Regions from separate parts of the Pantoea sp. X-Soil-OKNW-713 genome, predicted to be linked through region 3. Evidence: predicted binding sites of a transcription regulator. Region 3 holds the regulator's gene; each other region holds the start of a gene.
What was found. The regulator PurR, encoded in region 3, represses purine synthesis genes. The targets are predictions, from matches to a motif close to CANGCAAACGTTTGCNTG.
Positions count from the first base shown of each region.

Region 1: a site for PurR is predicted at 1,761-1,778, ahead of serA (phosphoglycerate dehydrogenase). Genes of this name have one in related genera too.
Region 2: a site for PurR is predicted at 1,493-1,510, ahead of AC6I8R_RS01825 (NCS2 family permease). Genes of this name have one in related genera too.

Region 1 is NZ_AP035995.1:3,588,453-3,591,591, forward strand. It holds gene AC6I8R_RS16790 (5-formyltetrahydrofolate cyclo-ligase) at 1-362, shown strand, start outside; gene serA (phosphoglycerate dehydrogenase) at 443-1,681, opposite strand; gene rpiA (ribose-5-phosphate isomerase RpiA) at 1,961-2,620, opposite strand; gene AC6I8R_RS16805 (LysR family transcriptional regulator ArgP) at 2,780-3,139, shown strand, end outside.
Region 2 is NZ_AP035995.1:403,754-406,892, forward strand. It holds gene soxR (redox-sensitive transcriptional activator SoxR) at 55-531, shown strand; gene AC6I8R_RS01820 (glutathione S-transferase family protein) at 581-1,246, shown strand; gene AC6I8R_RS01825 (NCS2 family permease) at 1,600-2,949, shown strand; gene AC6I8R_RS01830 (Na+/H+ antiporter) at 3,090-3,139, shown strand, end outside.
Region 3 is NZ_AP035995.1:1,868,762-1,871,900, forward strand. It holds gene punC (purine nucleoside transporter PunC) at 1-156, opposite strand, end outside; gene punR (DNA-binding transcriptional activator PunR) at 265-1,176, shown strand; gene purR (HTH-type transcriptional repressor PurR) at 1,173-2,198, opposite strand; gene cydH (cytochrome bd-I oxidase subunit CydH) at 2,484-2,573, shown strand; gene AC6I8R_RS08665 (C40 family peptidase) at 2,637-3,139, opposite strand, start outside.

The DNA of each region.
Region 1 (3,139 bases), 1.7 Mb from region 3:
TTTTCCTGCCGGTGCTGCACCCTTTCGCCCCCGGAAATTTACTGTTCCTGCGCTACACACCCGACACGCCACTCAGCCCGAATAAATTAAGCATCCCGGAACCGCCGCTGGATATCACCCAAATGGTCACCCTTGATCAGCTGGACGTGGTGATGGTGCCATTAGTCGCGTTCGACCAAAGCGGGCAGCGATTGGGTATGGGAGGAGGTTTTTACGATCGCACGCTACAAAACTGGCAGCAGCATGGTTTTCTACCGGTGGGGATTGCGCATGACTGTCAGCATGTTGAAACGCTGCCAGTAGCGACCTGGGATGTGCCGTTGCCGGTGGTGATTACACCGTCGAAATTGTGGCAGTGGTGATTTGCGCGATAAATCGCGCCGCTACGATAATTCCGTATCAGTAGCGGCGCGATTCATCGCGCGATTAAGTGCGTTTTAAATCAGTACAGCAAGCGCGCGCGAATGGTGCCCGGAATTGCCTTCATCAGTTGCAGCGCTTTATCCGCCACATCCTGCTGTGCATCGATATCGATTACCACGTAGCCCATCAGCGGCGAGGTTTGCAGATACTGGGCGGCAATGTTGATGCCCTGCTCGGCAAAAATCTGGTTGATGGCGGTCAGTACACCCGGACGGTTTTCGTGAATGTGCAACAGGCGACTGGCGCTGGCGGCATGCATCGGCAACGACACTTCCGGGAAGTTAACGGCAGACAGGGTTGAACCGTTGTCAGAATACTTCGCCAACTTGCCAGAGACTTCCAGACCGATGTTTTCCTGCGCTTCCTGCGTCGAACCACCGATATGTGGCGTCAGAATCACGTTATCGAATTCACACAGCGGTGAATTGAACGGATCGCTGTTGGTCGCTGGTTCCACAGGGAACACGTCAATCGCCGCACCCGCCAGATGTTTGTTGGACAAGGCATCGCACAGCGCCGGAATATCAATCACCGTACCGCGTGCGGCGTTAATCAGCAGCGCACCTGGCTTCATCAGCGCCAGTTCGGCGGCACTGATCATATTCTGCGTTGATGGGGTTTCCGGTACGTGCAGGCTGACCACATCACTCATGTTGAGCAGGTCAGACAGGTGACGCACCTGTGTGGCGTTGCCCAGCGGCAGTTTGTTCTCGATATCGTAGAAAAACACATGCATGCCAAGGCTTTCCGCCAGCACACCGAGTTGCATACCGATATGGCCATAGCCGATGATACCCAGCTTCTTGCCACGAGCTTCATAGGAACCCGCTGCAATTTTATTCCAGATACCGCGGTGCGCTTTGGCGTTCGCTTCCGGGATGCCACGCAGCATCAGCAGCATTTCACCAATCACCAGTTCGGCAACCGAACGGGTGTTGGAGAACGGGGCATTAAATACCGGCACGCCACGTTTTGCTGCTGCATTCAGGTCAACCTGGTTGGTGCCGATACAGAAGCAGCCAACCGCAACCAGTTTTTCAGCCGCAGCGAAAATCTCTTCGGTCAGTTGGGTACGGGAACGGATACCAATGAAGTGTGCGTCACGAACGGAGGACTTCAGCGTCTCCGCATCCAGTGCACCTTTGTGGAATTCGATGTTGGTGTAACCTGCTGCGCGCAGGTTATCCAGCGCACTCTGATGGACACCTTCCACCAGCAGGAACTTAATCTTGTCTTTTTCCAGTGATAACTCTGCCATTTCCCGACCCTATTCAGAATTCAACGAGGGCTGCCATAAGCCAGCCTTCTGTCAAAATATCAAAAAATTCGTTTGCAGCAAGACAATCGATTGCCTCGACCTCAGCACGCGTCAGCGCTACGGCAGCACAATGCCGTACAAAATCGGGATATGCGTACAGAGCGAAGAATGAACCTGCTGTTGATGACTGTTTTGTGACATAAGTCACCGAATTTCAGCATACGAAGAAAAGATGTTTTGCGTATGGAAATAAGCGGCGCTGCAACAGCGCCGGACAGATCATTTGGTAATGGTTTTTACGCCATCGGCAGTGCCGATCAGCGCGACATCAGCGCCGCGTGCTGCAAAAAGCCCTACCGTCACCACACCAGGCAGCGCATTGATGGCTTTTTCCAGCGCGATCGGATCGAGGATGCGTAGATTATGCACGTCGAGAATAATGTTGCCGTTATCGGTCACCACGTTCTGACGATATTCTGGCAGGCCGCCCAATTTCACCAGTTCACGCGCCACATAGGAACGCGCCATCGGGATCACTTCAACCGGCAGCGGAAAGTGGCCCAATACATCCACTTCTTTCGAGGCATCGGCAATACAGATAAATTTCTCAGCCACGGCGGAGACAATTTTCTCACGCGTCAGCGCCGCGCCGCCGCCTTTAATCATCTGCATCTGCGGATTGATCTCATCAGCACCGTCGACGTACACCGAGAGCGAATCCACTTCATTGAGATCAAACACATGAATGCCGAGGGATTTCAGTTTCTGCGTTGAGGCTTCCGAGCTGGAAACTGCGCCCTCAATTTGATGCTTAATCGAACCTAACGCATCAATAAAATGGGCAGCGGTCGAACCGGTGCCAACGCCAACAATGGTGCCCGGCTGCACATATTGCAGTGCTGCCCAACCTACCGCTTTTTTCAGTTCATCCTGGGTCATGGTATGTTTAAAACCTGTGCGACAACGAGGTGCGCGTAGTATAAAACAAGGCGGCGTAAAAAAGCGCGGCTGTTAAAGGCTTTGTAACTCAGTGCACAAAAACCATCTTTTGATTTTTTGTGGCATAGTACCCTCCATCCTGAACGAGAGAGAACAACAATGAAACGCCCGGATTATCGAACGCTTCAGGCGCTGGATGCTGTGATTCGTGAACGCGGCTTTGAGCGCGCCGCGCAAAAACTTTGTATTACGCAGTCTGCGGTGTCGCAGCGTATTAAACAGCTGGAAAATTTATTCGGTCAGCCGCTGCTGGTGCGTACCGTACCGCCGCGCCCGACGGAACAGGGGCAGAAGCTGCTGGCGTTGTTGCATCAGGTGGAGCTGCTGGAAGAGGAGTGGCTGGGTGATGAAAACGGTGGCACCACGCCGCTGCTGTTGTCACTGGCGGTCAACGCCGACAGTCTGGCAACCTGGCTGCTGCCCGCATTGAAAGATGTGCTGGCCGATTCCCCGGTGCGC
Region 2 (3,139 bases), 1.5 Mb from region 3:
GTTTCAATGGGGAGCGAGTATAATTCCTCAAGTTAACTTGAGGTAAAGAGCGAAATGAAAAAAGAACGCAACTACCCGAAACCGGTGCTGACGCCGGGTGAAGTGGCGAAGCGCAGCGGTGTGGCGGTGTCGGCTTTGCACTTTTACGAAACCAAAGGATTGATCTCCAGTACGCGTAACAACGGCAACCAACGGCGTTACAGCCGTGATGTGCTGCGCCGCGTGGCGATCATTAAAATTGCGCAGCGCATCGGTATTCCCCTCGCCACAGTCAGCGACAGTCTGATGCATGTGCCGGCTAACAAGCGCATGTCGACCCAGGAATGGGATGCGCTGACGCAGCACTGGCGTGAGGAACTGGATAAACGCATCGAAACCCTGACGCGGCTGCGTAACGATCTTGATGGCTGTATCGGCTGTGGTTGCCTGTCAATGCGTGACTGTCCATTGCGTAACCCTGGCGACCGTTTGGGCGAGCAAGGTTCGGGGGCGGTTTTGCTCGATCCGCAACAGGACGAGCAGAAACGCTGAGGCGACATCATCTATACTTGCTGGTCCAACCATTGGTCAGGAAGCCATGATGATCACCGTTCACCATCTTGAAAATTCTCGTTCACATCGGGTGCTGTGGCTGCTGGAAGAGCTGTCAGTGCCTTATCAGATCAAACGTTACCAACGTGAAGGCACCCTGCTGGCGCCCGAGTCGTTGAAGAAAGTCCATCCTTTGGGGAAATCTCCGGTGATCACCGATGGCAATCGCGTGATCGCGGAATCCGGCGCAATCCTGGAGTATCTGGCCGACAAATATGACGCCGAATATCGATTAAAGCTGTCCGATGAAGATGCGCAAATTGCGGCGCGTTACTGGCTGCATTACGCCGAGGGGTCGTTGATGCCCTTGCTGGTGATGAAACTGGTGTTCGGGCAGTTGGGTAAAAAACCGGTGCCCTGGCTGTTGCGCCCGGCCGGTAAGGCTCTTAGCGCCGGGATCCAGAAAGCCTGGCTGAACAAGCAGTTGAAATTACATGGGGATGTGATTGAACAGCACCTGAGTCAGCACCCTTACTTCGCCGGTAATCGTTTTAGTATCGCCGATATTCAGATGAGTTTTCCGCTGCTGGCGATGCGTGCGCGTACCGGCCTGCGTGATATGCCTGCCAGTCAGCACTGGCTGGAAGGGCTGGAACAACGCGCCGCCTGGCAGCGGGCGATTGAGCAGGGCGGCCCGATCAATTTCAGCCAATAATCATGTTGCGCAACCTGGCTATCATTTGGTTGCGCAACAAAAACACGCATAAAAATTCCTATAATTTCCAGTCTGTTCCACTAAATCTGGCGTATGTCGGGGCAGCGGAACACCGTTGCATTTCTGTTATGCAATGAGGATTATCCTGTATCGATGCAGATTAGCAGTTGAAAATCTCAGGCCAATCACCGGATAATCGTTTGCCTTTTTTCTGAGTTCCCCCTTTTACGACCAGAAATACGCGACTACGTAAACGTTTGCGTTGTTTCTCCGTTGGAGAAACGTGCACCAGGATGGCAGGCAAACGTCAGTCGTGTGGCCACTCACAACAGCAAAAATTCAGAGGATTAATTATGTCTGGCGAATCTCGCCCGGCCAGTGGAAAACTGGACGGCTGGTTCAATATTTCAGCACGCGGCAGTAGCGTGCGTCAGGAAGTGCTGGCGGGCTTAACCACCTTCCTGGCGATGGTCTACTCCGTCATCGTGGTACCCGGTATGCTCGGCAAAGCGGGCTTCTCACCGACCGCGGTATTCGTCGCTACCTGTCTGGTGGCGAGTTTCGGTTCGATCATCATGGGGTTGTGGGCCAACCTGCCGATGGCGATTGGCTGCGCTATCTCGCTGACGGCGTTTACCGCCTTTAGCCTGGTGCTGGGTCAGCACATCAGCGTGCCGGTGGCGCTTGGTGCGGTGTTCCTGATGGGGCTGCTGTTCACCCTGATTTCCGTGACCGGCATCCGCGCATGGATTCTGCGCAACCTGCCAATGGGCGTGGCGCATGGTACCGGCATCGGTATTGGCCTGTTTCTGTTGCTGATCGCGGCTGACAGCGTTGGCCTGGTGGTGAAAAACCCGGCGGCGGGTTTGCCGGTTGAACTGGGCCACTTCGCCTCCTTCCCGGTGATTATGGCGCTGGTGGGTCTGGCGGCGATCTTCGGGCTGGAGAAACGCCGTGTCCCTGGCGGCATTTTGCTGACCATTGTGGCGATCTCGATTGTCGGACTGATTTTTGATCCATCAGTGAAATATCAGGGACTGTTTGCCATGCCGAGCCTGAAAGATGCCAGCGGTCAGTCGCTGGTGTTCAGCCTCGATATCATGGGCGCGCTCAAACCCGCAGTGCTGCCGACGGTGCTGGCGCTGGTGATGACGGCGGTGTTTGATGCTACCGGCACCATCCGGGCGGTGGCCGGTCAGGCTAATCTGCTGGATAAAGACGGCCAGATCATCAATGGTGGCCGCGCCCTGACCACCGACTCTGTCAGCAGCCTGTTTGCCGGTCTGGTGGGCGCTTCCCCGGCGGCGGTCTATATCGAATCGGCGGCTGGTACGGCGGCGGGCGGTAAAACCGGTCTGACGGCGGTGGTGGTGGGTCTGCTGTTCATGGTGATTCTGTTTATGTCGCCGCTGGCGTATCTGGTACCGGCGTATGCTACGGCTCCGGCGCTGATGTATGTCGGTCTGCTGATGCTCAGCAACGTGGCGAAAATCGATTTCAATGATTTCGTTGACGCCATGTCCGGCCTGCTGACGGCGGTGTTTATCGTGCTGACCTGCAACATCGTCACCGGCATTATGCTCGGCTTTGCGGCGTTGGTGATTGGTCGCCTGTTTGCCGGTGAGTGGCGTAAGCTGAATATCGGTACGGTGGTGATTGCTGTGGCATTGGTGGCTTTCTACGCCGGTGGCTGGGCCATCTGACCTGAAATTTTCCTGAAATCCGAATTATTCGCTTTCCTTGTACTGCCGCACGTCGGGTTTTCCCGTCGTGCGGCGTTTTGTTTTACACTTTCCTGCGCAACAAACATCGCTTTAACGAAAATGATTCGCCTAAGGAAAGCATGGAAATCTTCTTTACCATTCTCATCATGACACTGGTTGTGTCACTCTC
Region 3 (3,139 bases):
ACCAAGGAACAGACTCAGACTGGCGCTGATGGTACCGGGGGCGGTAGCAAAATCCTGCTGCATGGCACCGAATGCCGGCAGGTACATATCCGTAGCAAGAAAGCCCAGCATGCTGAGTAAAGCAAGATAAGGCAGAAATCCTTTTGATGACAACATGGTAATTCTCTTTAGACAGGTAAACGCGGAGGAGTGTAAAAGCGTGCGCCAGGTTTTGTGAAACGCTAATATTTGCGCGGTGCTATCAAAAAATTTGCAGGCAAAAATATGTGGTCTGAATATGCGCTTGAAGTGGTAGATGCGGTGGCCCGCAGCGGTAGTTTTAGTGCGGCAGCACAAGAGTTACATCGGGTGCCTTCTGCCATCAGCTACACGGTACGGCAGCTCGAAACCTGGTTGGCGGTGCCGTTGTTCGAACGTCAGCATCGGGAAGTGGTGCTGACGGCGGCCGGGGAGCATTTTGTCCGGGAAGGGCGAAGTGTTATCAAAAAAATGCTGGCGACGCGGCGGCAGTGCCAGCAGTTGGCAAATGGCTGGCGTGGTCAGCTGAGTATCGCGGTGGATTGCATCGTTAAACCTCATCGCACCCGACAACTGGTGAAGGATTTCTACCGCCACTTTCCCGACATGGAGTTGATTATCAGTTATGAAGTGTTTAATGGTGTCTGGGATGCACTGGCCGATGGGCGGGTCGACGTAGCGATTGGGGCCACTCAGGCGATTCCGGTCGGTGGGCGTTTCGCCTTTCAGGATATGGGCGCGTTAAACTGGCGCTGTGTAGTCAGCCCCGATCATCCGTTGGCAAAAAGTACCTTGTTGGATGACGAGACGTTGCGGGCCTGGCCTTCTCTGGTGCTGGAAGACACTTCGCGGGCGTTGCCGCGGCGCATGACCTGGACGTTGGATAATCAACGCCGTCTGGTGGTGCCGGAATGGGAAACCGGCGTCGACTGCCTGCTGGCGGGACTCTGCGTAGGGATGGTGCCGGGCCATTTAGCCCGGCCATTGCTGGATAGCGGAGCATTAACCGAGTTACCGTTACCCACGCCGTTCCCGGATAGCCCATGCTGTGTCAGTTGGTCGGAACAACGTAATTCGCCGGCTCTGGGTTGGTTGCTGAGTTATCTCGGCGATGCCGAAACGCTCAACCATGAATGGTTGAGCGAAACGGAAACTTAGCGGCGGTAGTCGCGGAACGGGCCGTCAGCGACTGAACGGCGTTCAATCAGCGTTGGTTGAACTTCAATGGTTTGCGGTTCTTCACGTTTGCTGGTGATACGATCCAGCAGCATTTCCAACGCTTTTTCGCCTAACTGAGCTTTAGGTTGATGAACAGTGGTCAGCGCCGGCGTGAAATAACGCGCGTTGCGCACGTTGTCATAGCCGATCACGGAGATATCCTGCGGGACCCGCAGGCCCATTTCATCCGCAGCACAGATCGCGCCCATCGCCATGATATCGCCACCGCAGAACACGGCAGTCGGGCGTTGCTTCTGATTGAGGATCTGCTGCATCGCCTGATAACCGGATTCCGGTTCAAAATCGCCCTGCACAATCCACTCGGGCCGCACGGTGATGCCTGCCTCATTCAGCGCCTGCATGAAACCGGCATGGCGGCCACCGCCGGTGTTGCGCTCCATTTGTCCGGGGATGGCACCAATGTCGCGATGACCGCGTTCAATCAGGTAACGCCCGGCGAGATAGCCGCCCTGAAACGCATTGTCCTGCACCGTATCGGTAAAATCGCCACGCGATGCGCCCCAGTCCATCACCACCATCGGGATATTACGGTTCTCTTCCAGCATGGTCAGCAGGTCGTCGGGGTATTCAGAACACATCACCAACAGGCCATCGACACGCTTCTGCGCCATCATCGACAGATATGCGCGCTGTTTTTGCAGGTCGTTATGCGCATTGCCCAGGATCAGCGTGTAGCCGCGATCGAAACAGTGGTTTTCCACCGCCTCGATAATCTCGGCGAAATAGGGGGCTTCACTGGAGGTGGCCAGCAACCCCAGCGTTTTGGTGTGGTTGACTTTCAGGCTGCGCGCCACGGCGCTGGGCGAGTAATGCAGCTCTTTGATCGCTTCCCATACGGCGTTACGCGTCTCTTCCGCGACAAAACGCGTCTTGTTGATGACATGCGAAACCGTGGTGGTGGAGACACCGGCGCGTTTCGCCACATCTTTAATTGTTGCCATGAAAATGGTACTCCCGGGCTTATCGCAACTAACTGATAAGTATATTGTTAAACGTTTGCGTCTGCTAATGGTTTTGCGCCCCGATTTTCGGGGCGAATGGCGAAGAAAAAGACATTAACACCTGGTCAATAACACTTTAACTTGCCGCAAACACAGCGTGCGCAAAATCTGTTGCGCAACGAAAGGCGGCGATTCTAGCAAGCTGGCGCGGATAAGACGAGATTTTTGCCGGAGGCTGTGAGAAAATTACGATAACCCTTCATTTATTGTGACTAAGGAGTTGTGATGAGTACAGACCTGAAACTGGCGCTGTTTACCACTGTGGGCGCGCTACTAATGATTATCGTGTTCAGCTTCACCGCGATCCTTCATTAATAAAAAAGCCGGACCTGAAAATCAGGGTCCGGCTTGTTGTTTTATCGGGTATCGGGCGTTTTTTTAGCGGATGGTTTTGGGGGTCATCATACGGCGTGCCCCGACGTAGTGTTTCAGCCAGTAATCCTCACCCAATGCACTGATTTGAATATCTTTACCGGTACGAGGCGACTGGATAAATTTGCCATTGCCAAGATAAACACCCACATGATCGGCAGTGCCGCGATTATTGATGCGGAAGAACACCAAATCCCCTTTCTCCAGCATATCGCGCTTAATCGGTGCCGCATCCCGCAGGTGATACATTTCGTTGGCGGTGCGCGGGAATTTATATTTAACCAGGTCTTTATAGGCGTACCACACCAGACCGCTGCAATCGAAACCGGTATGCGGTGAAGTGCCACCCCATTGGTATGGTTTACCAATCTGCCCCATCAGCTTGTTCATCGCGGTTTCGCGTGCTTTCTGATAGCGCTGACGGTGAGAATTGCTCATCTTGATGGTGGTCAAATCGCGGTCATCGTCCTGCTTCGCGCTTCTCTTCGCCAGACGTTGGTGACCATATT